Regions from separate parts of the Ewingella sp. C233 genome, predicted to be linked through region 2. Evidence: predicted binding sites of a transcription regulator. Region 2 holds the regulator's gene; the other holds the start of a gene.
What was found. The regulator Fur, encoded in region 2, represses iron uptake genes when iron is present. The targets are predictions, from matches to a motif close to ATAATAATGAGAACNACTATCAA.

Region 1 (10,008 bases), 210 kb from region 2:
CACCACGCAAGCTATCAATAGAGTCAGCAAATGCGTAGGGTATAGTCTAGAAACCCTGTTCCTAAGAAAATCCTTAACCTTGTAAGAACCTCTTTTTTTGTGCTGATCGTAACTGTAGCTAATGATGAAACCAGAAAGCACATAGAAGAAAGTAACCCCTATAAATCCTTCATAGAAAATGCTGTAAATCAACCTTCCTAATGCGCTGTTGGTGTGCTCAAAAAAGTGAAAGTGATGAAGGAATACGCCCATGGCAGCAAAAAAACGCAGGGATGTCAGTGCATTGAGTCTCATTTTTTACCTTGCCCATTAAATAATCTATTTTTAATTTCAAGAAACTTATTTCTAATCTCTTGCTTATGGGTGCTTATATAATTATTCATATCCCACACCGCAAAAACAGAAACAAGCAAGGCAAGAATGAACGAGTAGTTCATGCCTATGGCGATGTCTCCAGCAAGAACTGAGCGTATCGAGACAATCGCCGCGATTATCAAAAGAATCCGCATCATAAATGAAATTCACCTAAAAAAATCATACGTAACTTTACAGCCAATCAACAAGAATTCCCATTGATCTGACGAAGTGAAGTAGCAGAATGAACAAAAAATATACAATTAATATCAACTGGAAATGACTTTAGGGACAAAAAAAGTTCATAACACAAAACCTTCTTGATTATACTGTGTGCATAACCAGTTATTATGGGGTGGCATATGGCTGGCGTATGGGTAGCGATGGGCAGGATTTCGATGTGATTTACCATGGACACGTGCGAACGCACATCAGGCCGGGGAAGTACGTGTTCATTCAGAGAGCGATTGAGCACGGTGGCGGCTATTGGTTCGGTCAGGTCTATGATGACTTTTTCAAGTTCGCGCTGGAGTGGCCGGTTTCACTGAGGGAGGGGATAAAGTATCTGATGGCTATAGCTGATAACGAAAAACAGATAGATGTCTTTGATGACAGCCTGGATGATTTTACGTTAAGGTGAGAAAGTGGAAAGGGTGGGATTCAGTTCTTGGAATGCAGATCTGGAAATTGATTTATGACGTGTGACGTACTTGTGAGGTAGCTACAATGACACCGTAGAGTCATGGGTGTGTCACTGTTTGCCATGGTCGTCAGTGTGAGTGAATTAATGGCTATAATTATCAATATGTTATGTTGTTTTTAAGTCTATAAAACGTTCTTGTAATCAGTAGGTCACCAGTTCGATTCCGGTAGTCGGCACCATTTCAATAAACGTCATCACTCACACTCCTGCATTATTCCACTTTCTGATACTTACGTTTACCCATTAAAATTTATACACCCTCATTTTAGCTCTTCAAATCTTCTGGAATCTGTCTCGCGACATCAACACGCTCACCCTCAGTCTCTAATATTTCCAATACAATCGGCACCTGCATTGCGCGCGTTATCGCTTTGACTCATGGATTGAAGTTGTGGTTTCTATACCACCCGCAATATCTCAGTGGTAGCCCTGGCGGGGCAGCCTTCTGGCTGACTGGGGTCCTCAAAGGCCGGTACTGCGAACTCCTTCTGGGTTGCCACCAAAGAATTACAGTCTAGTTAATATCTCTCAGCCCATCGATACCTTTCTGAGGAAGGCTAATTATCGTTTTTAGGCTGTTCTCAATTCGGTTAACAATGTCTTGCCGTGGACCCATTCGCCAGTCGTTGCTTGAGTAAAATGCATCCAGCACCGACGACATGCTTTCCTCACTATCAAAAGTGCGTATGAGATAGTAACTATCCTGATCATGCAGCGAGTTTCCATAAGAAACGATGTCTATACCGTGTTGGTGATGAAGGGGAGCGCTGATTTCCGCCATGATGTTATGGAACTCTGCGCCAGTGCCTTTACTCAACGTGTATTGTAAGATCTCTACGATTTTATTTTCCATCAACACTGAGTCTCCTGTATTTATATATTAAGATCCCTGCTGTCCGAGTATGACATAACAAAATAACGAGATTGCAATAGGATTGTTATATGAGCCCTCTGCATAATCTGCATTTTTTCGCGAAAATATTTGCTTTTTCAATCCTCATTCAACCATCTTTATCTGACTTATCCCTTATTTTTAGATGTAAAATATGGTTAATGTAAAATTATCAGTACAAAAAATAACTGAAAAGCCATTTCAAAGCAGGGAGTGTTTGTTTTTCATGAACATGGCTTGAAAAAACTGTGTTGGTCATTATTTGAAAGGTTTGCGGATTAATAGTATTTTTATTTTTAAACTATTTTTAATTTCAATTATATCAATGAGATGTAATAAAAAAGACTGGCGTCTTAATGATGAGTTGGAAAGAAATGATGACGATGAATTAAGTGATTTGCCACTTTAGGATATTTGATATTAGGCGTATCCCTGACCATTATTCTCTGGACAAAAATTCGGAAACTCAGTTCGGATTTTTTGTATGACCATTACGGCTATCTATCTACTTGAATATTCTGCGAGAGGTATTATTAGCATGGAAAGTAATAAGTCTTTAATTTCAGAAAATGAAAAAGGTGCACTCTATTTAATTGATCAGGCAATGGGATATACCTATCAGGCGGCGCTGCGTGCGGCGGCGGTGTTAGGGGTTGCCGACCATCTTATAAAAGGGCCGAAAACGATCCAGGAGCTTGCGAAGGATCTTGGCGTGGACTGGAAACAGCTCAACCGCGTGATGCGGCTGCTGGCAACGCGCAATATTTTCCTCGAACTCGACGACGGACGTTTTAGCCTTAACCCGCCATCCGAACATCTCTGCACCTCCAACCGCTATTCTCTGCGTTCGGCGGTGCTGATGCTGACCGATGAAACCTTCTGGCGTCCGCTGGGGAATCTGGCAGAAAGCGTTCGTGGTCACTCTGCCTTCAAGCAACTGTTCGATATGTCTTTCTTCGAATATTGGTCACAGCGGGCATCGCACGATCAGGGCTACGACTTCCATTCCGGCATGTCTTCGATGTCTGAAGTGGAAAATATGTTCCTGGTCAGAAGTTATGACTTCCCGAAAAACGCGACGGTAGTGGATGTGGCCGGGGGGATGGGTGGCTTGCTGTTGCAGGTTCTGCGCGCTAACCCTACGCTGCACGGCATATTATTCGATCAACCGCACGTATTAAACCGCAACCGTCTGGCGGAGCTGGGTGATGATTCCCGCTGGAAATTACAGGGCGGAAGCTTCTTTGAAGCGTGCCCGGAAGGCGATATTTACCTGCTTAAATACATCACCCATGACTGGTCAGACGAAAACTCTGCCAAAATATTGAGCAACTGCCGTAAGGCGATGCGTCCTGGCGGTAAAATACTTATTATGGATCCGGTTATCCCGGAAGGCAGCGTGCGTCACTCCGGCAAGGAAATGGATCTTCTGCTGATGGCGAGCTTCGACGGCGGGCGCGAACGCACGGAGACCGAGCTGAAGGGATTGGTGGATAACGCCGGTCTGAAAATTAACCGCATCATCGACAGCGGCTTCTTTGTCTCCATTATTGAAACTGTGGTGAAATAACGCCGCTCCTGTCCTCAGTCACTGTTAATACCCTAAAAACACTGTGCAGTTGCAGTGTTTTTTATGTTTTTACCTCCCTCCTTTATAGCCTGTATCTTCGCTTTTTTACGTTGATCGTTAAATTGTTATGTTATAACATATCCATTCAATAACACATAATGGCTCAGGATGGACCAATGAAAAAGAATGTTTTTGCTTTAGCACTGACTTTGGGAATTTTATCGACCAGCGCGGCGTCATTTGCGCATAACCACGCTCACGGCGTTCCATTATCTGCGGCAGAGCGTCAGGCCGGTGAGGGCGTGTTTGAGGATTCGGCCGTTCAAGACCGGCCGCTAGCCAACTGGAATGGCATCTGGCAGTCTATCAATCCTTATCTGATCAGTGGCGATCTGGACCCTGTTTTAGAGAAAAAAGCCAAACAGAAGGGCGGTAAAACGGTGGAGGAATACCGGGCTTATTACAAAAAGGGGTATGCGACCGATATCGAGATGATTGGCATTGAAGATGATGTGATTGAATTTCATGTCGGTCAAAAAGTTGAGGCCTGCAAATATACCTACTCCGGATTCAAAATTCTGAATTACGCGTCTGGTAAGAAAGGGGTGCGTTATTTATTTGAGTGTCAGGATGCCCGTTCAAACGCGCCGAAGTTTGTGCAGTTTAGTGACCATATTATAAGCCCACGCAAGTCAGAGCATTATCATATTTATATGGGGAATGTCTCTCAGGATGCACTGTTAAAAGAGATGGATAACTGGCCAACATTTTACCCTTATATGTTGACCAAGGCACAAGTGGTTGATGAGATGCTTCACCATTAAAGTCAGTGATTGTGCTAAGGCCCGGCTTTCACGTAAAGCCGGGCCGAACCGCAGATAACGTCCTCAACGTCCTCAATTCTGTCATTCTTCATGGCCTTCTCCCTTCCATTGAATTAGAATGATAATTATTACCATTATCGTTTGTGATTCCCCTGGTTGCGGGTGATGTGAAATAGCCTGCGGCTACTGTTTTATTACCCTTGTCTGAGAGGATCTATGACACCCTTTACTGCCCCTTTAATCAAAAAGCGTATCCTGCCGCTGGCGTTGTTAATTTCTCTTGTCACTTCAGGCTCAGCCTGGGCCGAGAGCAGCTTTAGCATTGAGCGCAAACCAGTCAGCAAAGGCGCTTACGAACTGGTTTATGACTCCCCGCAGGCGCTCTATCTGGCGACGTCTGGCAGCCGCAAACTCGACAAAGGCGGTGCGCTGTACCGTTTGGATCCGTCCACGCTGAACGTGACGCAGACCATTAAAAATGCGCTGAAACCCTTCGGTCTGGCGATGAACAAAAAAACCGGCACACTGTTCCTCGGCAATACGGTGAACAGCGCCATTACCGCGGTTGACGCAAAAAGTGGCAAAGAGAAGGGATCACTGGTGCTGGACAAGCGCCCGCGCACCGAAACCGAACGTCCGCTGGCCCCTCGTGAACTGGTGGTCGATGAGAGCAGCAACACTGTCTATATGGGCGGGCTGGGTGACCAAAGCGTCGTATGGGTGATTGATGGCGCAACGTTGCAGTTGCGCAAAACTATCGACGGCCTGGGCAAATATGCCACCGGACTGGCGCTCGACAGCGCCGCGTCGCGTCTGTATGTCACCAACGCGGACAACGAATTTATCACCATCGATACCAAGACTGATGGGGTGCTCTCCCGTGTGAAACTGGACGCCGATGCTGATCACTTTTACCTGAACATCGCGCTGGACCCGGCCACGCACCGCGCCTTTGTGACGGATTCCAAATCACCGCAGTTACTGGTGGTGGATACCGCCAATAGCAAAGTGCTGCAAAAAGTTGACCTGCCGGTCTCACTGGCCGTGCTGTTTAACCCAACCCGTCACGAAATTTACGTTACCCATCGTGAGGCGGGAAAAGTCAGTGTGATTGACGCCAAAACCTACAAAGTTCTGCACACCATCGACACGCCGGTTCACCCGAACAGTCTGGCATTGTCGGACGACGGCCAGTCGCTGTTTGTCAGCGTGAAGCAGGCGTCGTCGAAGAAGCAGGAAGCGTCAGATCCGGACGACGTTGTGCGCATCACCTTTACTGATAAGTAAATAAACGCCATAAAAAAGCCGCTGCGAAGTTATCCGCAGCGGCTTTTTGTTTATCTCAACGACGCTTAGAAGTGCGTATTCAGGCTCATATAATAGGTGCGGCCCGGTTCGTTGTAGGTCGCGGCACCGGCGCCGTACATGTAGGCATTGGTGACGGTGTTACCCACGGTCTGGGCATTACCTTCGCGGAACTGGCGTTTATCGAACAGATTGTCGATACCCGTGGTGACGCTGACGTACTTATTCACCGTATAGGTACCGCTCAGGCCGAACACCGCGTAAGGGCTGACTTCCTGTTTTTCGCTGCCGGTGATAGGTTCACCTTTATAGTTGTATTTCTTCGGCTTCTGACGGCCATACCAGGTCATGGTGGTTTGCAGCGAGAGGTCTTCCGTGGTCTGCCAGCTCAGGGTGGAGTTGATAGTAAACTTCGGAATAATCGACAGATAATCGCCGGTCTCTTTGTTCTTGCTCTCAATCATGTAGGTGCCGTTGTTATTCCACGCGATGGTGTCGGTCACTGGCACATTCAGCGTGCCTTCCAGCCCCTGAACGACGGCTTTCGGCACATTCTCCCATTTATAAACATCGGACTTGCCGTTGACTGAGGTCCCGCTTGGCAGATAACCGGCTTCAATTTTGTCGCGGTAATCGTTACGGAAGTAGGTCAGGCCTGCCAGATACCCGCTACGATGGAACTCCAGCCCGATCTCTTTATTGATGCTGGTCTCGGCTTTCAGATCATCGTTACCTAACAGATAACAGCCTCCGGCGCTGGCGGCGCAGCCCTGACCTTTACTGTAGAGCACGTAGTTCGGGTTGGTCTGGTACAGACTTGGTGCTTTGTAGGCGCGGGCGATGCCCATTTTCAGCGTGAAGTCGTCACCCAGTTCCTGTGACAGGTTCAGGGCCGGGCTCCAGTTATCGCCGACGACCGAATGATGATCAAAACGCAGGCCAGGCGTCAGCGTGGTGCTGTCGGTCAGCTCCATATTGTTTTCGGTGAAGAGAGAGAAAATCTCCGCCGAGGAGTAAGGGCTGCGGTTGGAAGGATCAATGCCGGCGATATTCCCGCCCATCATGCTCTGAGTATTGGAAGACGGATCCTTCATTTTTTGCTGATTCCACTCGGTGCCGAAAGTGGCAGTTTGCGGCACCAGCAACTCGAAAGGCACACTCATTTCACTGTGCAACAGCACGTCATTGAGGGTGGTGGTGTTGAAGCCGGTGTCCGCGAAAATCCCTTCGGTACCGCCCGCCAGCCCTTCGTTCATGCGCGAGTTTTTGGTTTTCTCGTACTGCACATAGTGGGTGGTACTGATGCCGTTGTCCCATGCACCGCGATAATTCAGTGAGTAGGCCTGACGGTAAATACGGTTGGTCTCGTCGCCATACATGCTTTTCACCAAATCGCTGGTGTTGGTGTTTTGTGTGTCACCGGCATACAGGTTGCCCTGACGTCCGCCGGAGGCTTCAAACTCCAGCGACTGCATCGGCGCAAAATCCCAGCGCAGCAGGCCATCGATATTTTTATCAATCACCCCTTCACGGCCCGCAGGCAGGGTATCGGCGTAAGCGCCGGTGCGTAAAGACTGATGCCCCTGGTTGATGTCCTGCGCGTCAGCCTGCGTTTTGCTGTAGCCGCCAAACAAGCGGAAGCTGAACTGGTCGCCGAGCGGGCCGGAGAGGCTGAAGTCGGTGCGTTTGGTCGAGCCTTCCGAATTATGCTCCGGCGCGTTCATGTAGGTATTCCATGAACCGTGCAGCTCTTTAGTGTCGCGCTTGGTGATGATATTGACCACACCACCCGCCGCGCCGTTGCCGTAACGGGCTGCCGCCGGGCCACGGATCACTTCGATCCGTTCGATCATTTCCGGTGGTACCCAGGCGGTATCGCCACGGGTATCACGCTCGCCACGCCAGCCCTGACGCACCGAGTTACGGCTGCTGACCGGCAGGCCATCAATCAGGATCAGGGTGTTTTCCGGGCCCATACCGCGGATATCAATCTGGCGGTTGTTGCCGCGCTGGCCGCTGGTCGAGTTGCCGGTGAGGTTGACGCCGGGCATGGTGCGGATCAGTTCATTAATATCGCGGGCCGGAGGGCGTTTTTTGATCTCTTCAGCGGTAATGGTCGACACGCCAGGTGCTTGCAGGTTCTGCTGCGCGGCAGTGACCATAATGGTATCGCCGTCGGCATCTTGGGTTTCGCTGCTGTCGGGTTGTTCTGACGTGGACTCAGCCGTTACAGGGCGGGCCGTCGCGGCGCTGAGTGGTGTTGAGAATGTGGTGGCCCCGAGGCCCAATCCAAGAAGCGTCGCTAAAGAGTAGCGGGACAATTTGCTGTTCATTTTCATTCCTGATCCGGTTTCCCTCCCTCAACCACTGGATTGCGCAGGCGGCACTAAGAGCAATAAAACGCCAGCAGCGGGATGGCCGGTTGTCATGTTGTATGTGTGTGGTCAAAAGGTGCCCAACCCTATGGGCAGACACACACTATTGCAAATGAAAACAATTATCAATACCATTCTCTTTATCGTCTGTCGCATTTTAAAAAATAACCTGATCATGTAACTCGTTATAAATAATGAGGTTATTGATATGTTAAATAAATCAACCACAGAGTGAGTAGGGATGTTGAAAATGGAACCAGAGTCAGAAAGTGGCACGCTTCTGTCAAGCCAGCACGCAGGCAGCAATGGCTGGTGGCTGGACATCGCACGACGGGGAACGCCATGGATTGAACCCTCAGGGCAGGGCAACTGGAAGGTCACTTTCTTCTGGCGTGACCCGCAAGGCAGCGAATTCACCTCCGTGTGTCAGTGTGTGTGGATCAACATTACCGGCAAAACTGACCACCATCAGCCCAGGCCTCCGCAGAGTCTGCAACGTCTTAGCGGCACCGACGTCTGGTTCTGGCAAACTGAGATGGAAGCAGGCTGGCGCGGCAGTTACAGCTTTATGCCCGCCACAGAAAACCGGCCATTCGCGCCGCCCTCATACGACCCTCACGCCAACATGATGGCGCTGCGCCACTGGTGGCGTGACCGCTTTGTCACGGCGACGCACGACATCCTCAATGCGCACCGCAGCTGGTCCGGCGGGCGCGGGCACCGCGTCAGCGGGCTGCATATGCCGGACGCACCGCCGCAAGCCGCCTGGAAGGATTTCGACAACTTCGCCACCGGCTGTGGCCGTTGTATGCCTGCGCCGCCCACCTTCCTGCAAAAACACCAGTGGCACAGCCCGCGCCTGGGTAACAGCCGCACGGTGTGGGTCTGTACCACCGGCGAAGATGATCCGGCTTCGCGTCCTCTGGCTATTTTGCTCGACGGCCAGTTCTGGTCGCAGCAGATGACGGTCTGGGAGCCGCTGCATCAGTTGACCGAACAGGGACAACTGCCCGAGGCGGTTTATCTGCTGATTGACGTGATCGACACCGAACACCGCAGCCGTGAGCTGACCTGCAATGCCGACTTCTGGCTGGCGGTGCAGGAAGAACTCCTGCCGCAGCTGCGCAGCTGGGCGCCTTTCCGGGATTCGCCTGACACCACTGTCGTTGCCGGGCAAAGCTTTGGCGGTCTTTCCTCCCTCTACGCCTGTCTGCACTGGCCGCAAACTTTTGGCTGCGCGCTCAGCCAGTCAGGATCATTCTGGTGGCCGCAGCGCGGGCCGTCTGAGGAGGACTCCGGCTGGCTGTTGCGCCAGATAGCGCAGGGTGTCGGGCAGGCGTCGCCGCTGAAAATCTATATGGAAGCAGGCGTGCATGAGCATTTGATCCACCGGGTGAATGGCGAACTGAGGGAGCTATTACAGGCGTCGCCGCATCGGGTGCATTACCGCGCCGTGGCCGGCGGACACGACGCGCTATGCTGGCGCGGCGGGTTGATGAACGGACTGGAGATGCTGTGGTCGCCGCACTTTGTTGCCAACACGCAGGTCGGTGAAACCGAAGGAGCTCTCGATGGAAAGCCTTAACCCGTTTGATGATGAAAACGCCGTCTGCTGCGTACTGATTAACGACGAACAGCAGTACAGCCTGTGGCCGGAAAACCTCACCGTTCCCGCCGGATGGCGCGTGATGTTCGGCCCGACAGCCCGCAGCGGCTGTAACCACTGGCTGGACGAAAACTGGCGCGATATGCGCCCGCACTCCCTGCGCCAGTACGATGCAGCCTCACCCGAACAGGAGCCAACCGGTGTCTGAAACTTCTCTTTTACCCGCTACTTCGCAGACCGCTTTGGCTATGCCGCTGGTAGCCGCGCAGCCTGGCATCTGGATGGCAGACCAGCTCTCGCCGCACGGCAATGCTTACACCGTTGCCCACTATATTGAGATCAACGGACCGCTCGATGCGCATTACATGACGCAGGCCAT
Region 2 (10,008 bases):
GCGTCAACTGCTGAGCCACGTCTGGGGACCGAATTACGTCGAACACAGTCATTACTTGCGTATTTACATGGGACATTTGCGCCAGAAACTGGAAGCCGATGCCACCCGCCCGCGGCATCTGCTGACCGAGACAGGGGTCGGCTACCGTTTTCTGCCTTAAGCCTCACGCTTTTCCTGCGCCGCTTTTGCTGCCAGTTCGGCGTCGATAGCGGCAAATTCGGTTTCAATGCTGTCGGCCGCTTTGACCAGCGTGGCATTCACACGGGCTACGTGTTCAGCGCTGAGGTCGCCGCGCATAAAGTTCGCGCGCAGTACGCTTCTCAGACGGTGCATGGCGTCTGAAATTTCTTCCGCCAGATTGCCACCGCGTGGACGCGTAGCGCCTGCCAGCCGGGCGAAAATCACATCTACAGCCGCCTGATGCTGCGCCAGTTCTACTTTACCGGCTTCGGTAATTTGATAGCTTTTACGCCCATTACCGGTAGCCACCGCTTCGAGGAAATCCTGCTCTTCCAGCAGCGTCAGCGTCGGGTAGATTACGCCGGGGCTTGGGACATACAAGCCAGATGACGCTTCTTCAATCGCCTTGATCAACTCATAACCGTGGCTCGGCTTTTTCGCTACCAGCGCCAGCAGGACGCGGCGCAGATCGCCGTGTTCAAACAGACGCTGTACGCGTTCGCCGTGACGCCCTTCCCCACGTCCGCCGCGACGTCCTTCACCGCGTTCACCCCTTTCATGGCGATCGCCGTGGTCGCCAAAGTGGTGACGGCCACCACGGCGCATATCGTGGCGGCAATGACGATCACCGCGCTCTTCATCACATCCGTGACCGCGATGGCGGCCTTCAAACAGTTTACTGAACATAGGTTCGATCCTTAAAATTGATGTCATTTAGATATATCGAAGTTATTTCGATATATCTAAACTAAATCGAATTTTGGCCGCTGGCAAGTTCAAATCTGCATTTAGATATATCTTTTTCATGGCTGGAAAAAAGGCAAAAAAAAAGCGCTGAAGATTCAGCGCTTTATTGTCAGAAGGTATCGGGCGTTATTTAGCGTCGGCGAGTACTTTGCTGACGATATCCACGGCTTCTTTCTCAATTTTTTCGCGGTGTTCTGCGCCGAGGAAGCTTTCACAATAGATCTTGTAAGCTTCTTCAGTACCGGACGGACGCGCGGCGAACCAGCCATTTTTGGTCATCACTTTCAGACCACCAATGGATGCTCCGTTACCCGGCGCATTGGTCAGGCGTGCGGTGATTGGGTCACCGGCCAAGGTGTCTGCTTTCACCTGTTCAGGAGAAAGCTTCGCCAGCGCGGCTTTTTGCGCGTGGGTAGCAGGTGCCTGAATACGGTTGTAGCTTGGTGCACCAAAACGGGCGGCCAGCTCATCGTAATGTTCCTGCGGATTCTTACCGGTGACGGCAGTGATCTCTGCGGCCAGCAGGCACATGATGATGCCGTCTTTGTCAGTAGACCACGGTGTGCCGTCAAAACGCAGGAACGAAGCCCCTGCGCTCTCTTCGCCACCGAAACCAAAGCTGCCGTCGAACAGACCATCAACAAACCATTTGAAGCCCACCGGCACTTCCACCAGCTTACGGCCCAGGTCTTCCACAACGCGGTCGATCATCGCGCTGGAAACCAGCGTTTTACCGACGGCCACGTCTTTGCCCCATTTAGGACGATGCTGGAACAGGTACTGGATAGCCACAGCCAGATAGTGGTTCGGGTTCATCAGACCTTTCGGCGTGACGATACCGTGACGGTCGTAGTCAGGGTCATTGGCGAACGCCAGATCAAACTTATCGCGCAGCGCCAGCAGACCGGCCATCGCCGATTCAGACGAGCAGTCCATGCGGATCACGCCGTCGTGGTCGAGATGCATGAAACGGAAAGTCTGATCGACAGAGTCATTCACCAACGTTAAGTCCAGCTCATAATACGCAGCGATGCGTTTCCAGTATTCGATACCGGAACCGCCGAGCGGATCAACGCCCAGCTTCAGACCCGCTTTCTGAATCGCTTTCATGTCAACGATGTCGCCCAAACCTTCAATATAAGGCTGAACCAAATCTATCGCTGTCAGATGACCGCTTTTCCAAGCGGCATCCAGCGTCTGGCGCTGAACACCGGCAAGTTTTGCCGCTAGCAGCGCATTGGCGCGTTTTTCAATCACCGAGGTCAGATCGGTATCAGCCGGTCCGCCGTTGGTCGGATTGTATTTAATGCCACCGTCTTCCGGCGGGTTGTGCGATGGCGTGATAACAATACCATCGGCCTTCGCGCCGCCTTTGCGGTTATGGGTCAGGATCGCGTGAGATACCGCCGGAGTGGGGGTGAATCCGTTATCTTCCTGCACAATGACGTCAACGCCATTCGCCGTCAGCACTTCCAGCACAGAAATAAACGCCGGTTCGGACAGTGCGTGGGTATCTTTACCCACGTAGCACGGGCCGGTGGTGCCCTGCTCTTTACGCACTTCGGCAATCGCCTGAGCAATCGCCAGAATGTGATTTTCGTTAAAGCTGTGGCGCTCTGCGCTGCCACGGTGGCCGGACGTACCGAATTTCACCGCATGAGCAGTATTCGTCGGGTCCGGTTGCAGAACGTAATATTGTGACGTCAACTGCGCCACGTTAATCAAATCGCTTTGCTGAGCAGGTTGCCCTGCACGAGGGTTATTGGCCACTGGCGCTTCTCCCTGACGCTGAAATTAGAGGGTACCGCACACTTTGTCAGTCAGTTCCGCGGGGAACTGCATCAATTGCATGATGTGTTCGATCATGCTGCGTTTGCGGCCTGTGTTGGTATTCGTGATAACCCAATACGGCGTTCCGGGAACGTGTTTAGGTTTGGTATGGATTCCGTTTTGCAGCAATGTCTGCTGGTCACCGGCGAAATAGGTACGCGTGCGGCCACGAAGAGAATCAGTCGCGGCAGCGAATTCTTTAGGGCTCAGGCAATACAGCGTAGACAGAACCAGCATGAAACGATTTACCGCTTTAGTCTGCTCTGCATACTCATCAGAAAGCAGTAATTCACGTACTGCACGGACTTTATCGCGAGCAGTATTAGCGGCGACGGCTGGCGCTTTTTCCTGGGCAGCGGCACCCGAAACCGGTGCGCCCGCAGCGGCAGGTGTGGACTTCACTTCCTGACCGGCAGAAAACTTCAGCATACGGCGCAAAATATCCGACGCTGTTTCACCGATATGCTGCGTATGGCTGGCAATATAGCGGTAGAGTTCTTCGTCAACCTCAATAGTTTTCATCTTTTTCCAGTACTGTTTTTTCTACTTAATTTGTTCAAAAGGATTATACAAATTTCTACGCGTTTACGAACAGGGGAATTGTGCCGCGAAGCAAAAAGCAGAATTATTACCTTTCGCTGCATGCTGGCCCCGGCCTGTTCTGCTCCACGTAGTGAAATCCCGCTCAGGCATCTGGCAGAAAACTTTCCGTTTTAAAAATTATCCGCCACTCATGATAACCTAATGAGATTGTTTATCTGCATGAAGTTCACCATGAAATTACATTATCGCCTGCAAGAATCTGCCACACCTGATAGCGAAACCTTACCGGTTTTGCTGATCCACGGTTTGTTCGGCACGCTGGACAACCTCGGCGTTCTGGCCCGCGACCTGAAACAACAGCATAGCGTGTTGCAGGTTGATATGCGTAATCACGGCCAGTCTGAAAGGTCAGACGAGATGTCCTACGCCGCAATGGCGCGGGATTTACTGGAAACTATGGATGACGCCGGTTTCCAAAAAGCCATTGTTATCGGCCACTCCATGGGCGGTAAAGCCGCGATGGCGATGACGGCGCTGGCGCCGGAGCGTGTTGCCAAACTGGTGGTGATTGACGTCGCCCCGGTGGATTACCAGACGCGCCGACATGATGAAATTTTTGCCGCCGTTAATGCGGTTACCGATGCCGGTGCGACAGAGCGAAGCGCGGCAGCAGAGCGCATGCGCGAGTATATAAAAGAAGAAGGTGTGATTCAGTTCCTGCTCAAATCATTCCAGCAGGGCGAATGGCGCTTTAATGTGCCGGTGCTGATGGCGGAATATGACAAGATCACCGGCTGGGAGAACATCCCTGCGTGGCCACATCCGGCGCTGTTTATCCGCGGAGGTCTGTCGCCTTATGTACAGGACAAATATCGCGACGCCATTGCCAGCCAGTTTCCGCAGGCGCGGGCACATGTCGTCGCCGGAACCGGTCATTGGGTTCATGCCGAAAAACCCGAAGCCGTGCTGCGTGCTGTACACCGTTTCATCGATGAAGCCTGATCTGGGATAAGCTGGGGATAAATTGTGCAAAAAGGCTGCATAACTTAGTCACTTAGCCATAATTCCGGGCTTTTAACCGTTGTGAACCCCGGTGCGGCTGGGGTATGATTGCGCGCTGAAATTTTGCCCCCGCAGAAAGGCGTTTACTGCGCCGAAGCGTTTTGTGGGAGGCAAGAAGGGTTAGGGTGTTTAGCCCGAAATATGTAAGGCAATCGTCTGAAACGGCGTGCCGTTTTCCGATGTAACTTCCCTGGTTTTACCGCTACCTATGGCAAAAGAACAACTGGATCGCACGACGCTAGATCTGTTCGCAGATGATCGCCGTCCGGGGCGTCCGAAAACAAATCCGCTTTCCCGCGATGAACAGCTCAGAATCAACAAGCGTAACCAGCTGCGCCGTGATAAAGCGAGTGGCTTGCGACGCGTAGAGCTGAAAATGAACGCCGATGCCGTTGATACACTCAACAAGCTGGCGGAAGAACGCAATATCAGTCGCAGCGAACTGATTGAAGAGATGCTGCTCGCACATCTTAACGGTCAGAATAGCTAACACGAAAGCGGGTAGCCGTTTCCGGTACCCGCACGTTTTTCTTCCCTGATGTTCAGCACACTTCCTTCTTAAAACGTTTCCCAATTCTCACTGTTTCTGCCATCTGCCAATGCGGTTTGCGGGCGCAATAAAGGCGATTTATTTGCTGCGGCTGCCTTCTGGCTGACCCTCGTCACGCTGTCTTTAAGCTTAAATGTCGCGACGGCGTTATTGAGCAGTGATGCCTGCTCTTCCAGCGAAACGGCTGCCTGTGATGCCTCTTCCACCAGCGCGGCATTCTGCTGAGTGACGCTATCCATCTGTGTCACTGCAATAGCAACCTGACTGATCCCTTTACTCTGCTCATCCGATGCCGAGGCGATTTCAGCCATAATATCAGTAACATGTGTTATCGAGCGCACCACGTCATCCATGGTTGAACCGGCGTTTTCCACCAGTTTTGAGCCGCTGTCGACTCTGGATACTGACTCGCTGATCAGCTGTTCAATCTCTTTGGCGGCCTGCGCGCTGCGCTGAGCCAAATTACGCACTTCGCTGGCAACCACGGCAAAACCGCGCCCCTGTTCGCCCGCACGCGCGGCTTCTACTGCGGCATTGAGCGCCAGAATGTTGGTCTGGAAAGCAATGCTGTTAATGACGGAGGTGATCTCAGCAATCTTCTTCGAGCTGCCTGAGATCTCTTTCATGGTACTGACCACATCGGCCACGATGTTGCCGCCTTTACGGGCCGTGGCAGAGGCTTCCACCACCAGTTGGCTGGCGTGATGGGCGTTGTCGGCATTATGTTTCACGGTCGCGGTGAGTTGCTCCATGCTGGCCGCCGTCTCTTCGAGAGCGGAAGCTTGTTGCTCGGTGCGCGAGGAGAGATCGTTGTTTCCTGCAGAAATTTCGGACGCTCCCTGATAAATGTTATTGGTACAGTTACGGATAGTTTGCACGGTATTGATCAGGCTGCCTTGCATGGCGTTGAGCAGCGGGATGAGTTTTCCGGCGCAGTTCTTGCCGAACTCTTCCAGATCATGCGTCAGGTCACCCCGGGCAATGACCGCAAACTGGTCGCGGATCTTGTTCAGCGGATTGACCAGTCCCCAGACCAGATAGCGATCGGTTAGGAAGAGGATCACAATGCCCAGACCAAACGCGACTAACAGGATGATTTTGCTCATCCGGGTCAGGCGGCTGGATTCCTGTTCCGATTTCTGTAGCGCACTGGCGATCAGACCATTGACCTTCTCAACTGAGGCACCAAATTTGACGCTCAGAGGAACCACCGACACATTGGAAATCTGCTTGTATGCCTCAACGTTTTTACTGCGGGCGGCATTAAACAGTGGCGTCGCGCCCTGCTCTGCCAATGCAGACCAGTCAGTGACCAGCTCCTGTACCACCGCATCATCCAGCCCCGGATGGGCCGTGTTTTTAAACGCTGCCAGCGCCTGAGTCATGTTCATCAGCGCCAGTTTTGCGCTGTCGAAGATTTCAGGGCCTTTCGTCGGATCATCCTGAAGCATAGCCATCGCACGGGTCAGACGGGTTTGTGAACGGAAATACTGGTCGCTGCCTTTATGTACCAGTGTCAGATCATTGACTAAGGCGACGTTAATTTCAGCATTTTTGGTCAGTGAGTTAAGTGAAGAAATGGTGTAGATCGCAACGCAAGCCCACATGACGCAAAAAACGCCAAGGATCCCTAACATCGCTTTCCTGATGGTAATGTTTTTCAAAAATTGCACAATGTGCCTCTCGTGAAACGTTTACGTTTCTTTTTATGAGATTAACGGGGATGCAGAGAATCAAACAGATCACCGTCTGGCATCAGCCCGGGACATGGTTGAACACCTCTCCGGGCATCGATTTCTTTATTATGTTGAGATTCCTCTCGCATCTTCTATCGGCGCTACATGAGTAAAATTTAGGACCAAGGTGAAATTATTTCACAATTGCGAATAACCAGATTTCCAGCAGGGACAAGGCTTATATCCCTACAAAGGGCATAAAACACACGAAGGCGATAACGCTTCGCATTAATGCCCGATAGACTTATTGTCCGATCCGTACTGGGATGCACAGGCATATTCTCCAGGCGGCGAGTTTGCTATTATCTGCAGCATTACTGCCTGCTATGCAGAGCACTTCATTGAGAACAAGAGGTTAGAAATCTTATGGCCGTAGTAGGAATCTTCTTTGGATCCGATACAGGTAACACCGAAAACATCGCTAAAATGATCCAAAAGCAGCTGGGTAAAGACGTTGCCGAGATACATGACATCGCCAAAAGCAGCAAAGAGGATCTGGAAAAATTCGATATTTTGCTGATCGGCATTCCTACCTGGTATTACGGTGAAGCACAGTGTGACTGGGACGACTTTTTCCCAACGCTGGAAGAGATAGATTTCGAAGGTAAGCTGGTTGCTCTGTTTGGCTGTGGTGACCAGGAAGATTATGCCGAGTATTTCTGTGACGCGATGGGCACCGTGCGTGACATCATCGAGCCACGCGGCGCGGTGATCGTCGGTCACTGGCCAACGGCCGGTTACCACTTCGAAGCTTCTAAAGGTCTGGCTGATGACAAACATTTCATCGGTCTGGCCATTGACGAAGATCGTCAACCTGAACTGACCAACGAACGTGTGGATGGCTGGGTTAAGCAGATTTCAGCAGAGTTGAGTTTGGCAGAGATTATTGGCTAAGCCTGAATTGGCCCTGACGAACTGGCGAAATGATCGAACGACAGGATACCGCTCCTGAGTGATTGATTCTCCATTGAAAGGGCCAAACTATTACTGAAATTAACAATTTAACCGCTACAAAATTGTAACTTTCTTCGGTATCAAGGTACACTAAGTTTAGGTGTTTTTTCTATTGATCAAGCCGTTGCGATCTTTTCGCTATGGCAATGAAAGATGCGATCTTTGTTAACAGACTACCGTTTCATCATGAACCGCCATCACAGGCTTCATGCCTCAACGTGATTACCATAGTAACAGGACTGAATCCGCATGACTGACAACAATACCGCACTGAAGAAAGCTGGCTTAAAAGTCACGCTTCCGCGACTTAAGATCCTGGAAGTGCTGCAAGCGCCGGAAGGTCATCACGTCAGTGCGGAAGATTTATACAAGCAACTGATTGATATGGGTGAAGAAATTGGTCTTGCGACGGTTTACCGCGTACTGAACCAGTTTGATGATGCCGGGATCGTGACCCGTCACAACTTCGAAGGGGGAAAATCTGTTTTCGAACTGACCCAGCAACATCACCATGATCACCTGATCTGCCTGGATTGTGGCCGTGTGATCGAATTCCGTGATGAGTACATCGAAGGACGTCAGCGCGAAATTGCCAAGAGACATGGCATCAAACTGACCAACCACAGTCTTTATCTTTACGGCCACTGCGAACTGGGTGACTGCCGCGAAGACGAAAACCTGCATAACGATAAACCTGCGCTGTAAGCCAGAATTTTGCCGTCATGCGTTCTGTCATGCAGAACATCCATTAACCGCTGAAAAGCGGTTTTTTTATGCCTGCGGTTTCATGTCACCATTACCGCAGACATAAAAAAACCCCGGCAAGCCGGGGTCTGATAAGGCAGAGATTCAGTGTCAGACTTTGCCGTCAACGTGTTCAGCACGGCTGAAACGTTTGCCGTCGGCGGACGCGGAGCGAACCCAAACATCGCCGCTGACCTGTGGTTTTTGTGCGTCATCGTAACGCTGCCACTGCTTGCCGCCATCCAGTGAATACTCAATAGCCAGCCCCGGCAGCGAAACGTTGGCCTCCAGTTTCCCTCCCGCAACGCGGGCTCCCGGCACCGGCAGACGGTAAGCGACACCGGCCGCATCCATCTTCGGCAATTCACGCTGGCCCATCAGGTTCGCGAACAGCAGCCACTCTTTATGCAGCGCCTCAGTGTTAACGTGATGCGTTTTACCACCAGAGAATTCACGCCCGGCTTTATAATCCATTTCCCAGTCCGCACGGTGCCATGCGCGCTCAGCCAGTGGCAGCAGACGCGGATAGATCATGTACTCCATACGATCATCGGTGCGGACCACTTCGCTCCATAGCTGCGCGGAGATCCCGTGAGCACCTGGCCACGCTTTATCGCTTTTCGCTTCGAAGGCGTTGCCGTCGCGGTCAACCGAGGTTTCGGCGTTCTGCGGCAGGTTGTCCGGCGCAAAGCTGAACACTTTAGCTTCGTCACTGAAACGCGTGCCCCAGTAGTACCCTTTTTCCTGCGGATTCACTTCATACGGGAAATCGAAGTAGACGTAGTCCGGGTTAGAAATAACCACTTCATAACCTTTGTTGGCCCAGTCGTTTGCTGTGTCAAAACCGCCCCAGTAGAGGGTATCCCAGAAGTTTACACCGGTACGTTTAGTCGCGAACGAGGAAGCGTCTTTGGCATCTTTCAGACCATCCTGCCAGGCCTGCATTTTCTCAATACCGTGGGCATTCACCAGCTTGCTGACTTCAACCGCGAAGTAGCTTGGCAAGTGCTCAACGTCCTGCACTTTGCCCTCTTTTACCATCGCCTGGCAAACCTGGGATTGCGCCCAGGGTTTGTCCTGCTTGCTCAGATCAATAATGCCTTTACCCGGTTCGATTTTGCCATTTTTGTCCTGATAGCCTGGGCCGAGGAAGATATTTTTGGCTTCATCGCCACCAAAATGCCAGGTGGTTAACGGCTGCCCAGCGGCTTTATGCATGCCAGCGATTTCGCCAATCACTTTATCAACAAAGCGTTTTGACGAATCCAGACATGGGTTCAGATAACCGTGACGATCGTAGAACTGTACGCCGGTGGTGTTAGACGTATCGGTAGGGTCCAGCAGGCGGAACTCGTTAGCCTCTTTCTCCTTACCTTCTTCCATGAGTTTTTTATAGCGCGCTTCCATCGAGATCACAGCGGCACGGGCGTGTGCTGGCATATCGATTTCAGGAATAACCTCAATCTGGCGCGCCTTAGCGTACTTCACGATGTCGATATAATCCTGACGCGAGAAGAAACCGCTGCCGTTATTGGTGCTATCCGGCCCTGAACCCAGTTGCGGTAACAGGCATGTCGTTTCTGTCAGGTCGTGACAGCGCTTACCGCCAACTTCCGTTAGCTCCGGCAGGCCCGGAATTTCGATACGCCATCCTTCATCATC

Region 1: fes (enterochelin esterase) is a predicted target of Fur. The motif match lies at 8,130-8,152, and genes of this name have one in related genera.

What each region holds. Positions count from the first base shown of each region.
Region 1 is NZ_JBUZRI010000001.1:2,605,201-2,615,208, reverse strand. Features, by position in the region: gene ACZRKO_RS11810 (acyltransferase family protein) at 1-294, opposite strand, end outside; gene ACZRKO_RS11805 (hypothetical protein) at 728-994, shown strand; gene ACZRKO_RS11800 (NIPSNAP family protein) at 1,572-1,910, opposite strand; gene ACZRKO_RS11795 (methyltransferase) at 2,488-3,519, shown strand; gene zinT (metal-binding protein ZinT) at 3,696-4,343, shown strand; gene yncE (7-bladed beta-propeller protein YncE) at 4,560-5,630, shown strand; gene ACZRKO_RS11780 (TonB-dependent siderophore receptor) at 5,696-7,981, opposite strand; gene fes (enterochelin esterase) at 8,268-9,608, shown strand; gene ACZRKO_RS11770 (MbtH family protein) at 9,595-9,837, shown strand; gene ACZRKO_RS11765 (amino acid adenylation domain-containing protein) at 9,878-10,008, shown strand, end outside.
Region 2 is NZ_JBUZRI010000001.1:2,396,747-2,406,754, forward strand. Features, by position in the region: gene kdpE (two-component system response regulator KdpE) at 1-160, shown strand, start outside; gene ACZRKO_RS10845 (PadR family transcriptional regulator) at 157-867, opposite strand; gene pgm (phosphoglucomutase (alpha-D-glucose-1,6-bisphosphate-dependent)) at 1,054-2,697, opposite strand; gene seqA (replication initiation negative regulator SeqA) at 2,722-3,279, opposite strand; gene ybfF (esterase) at 3,520-4,302, shown strand; gene ybfE (LexA regulated protein) at 4,571-4,852, shown strand; gene ACZRKO_RS10870 (methyl-accepting chemotaxis protein) at 4,921-6,585, opposite strand; gene fldA (flavodoxin FldA) at 7,015-7,542, shown strand; gene fur (ferric iron uptake transcriptional regulator) at 7,852-8,307, shown strand; gene ACZRKO_RS10885 (beta-N-acetylhexosaminidase) at 8,458-10,008, opposite strand, start outside.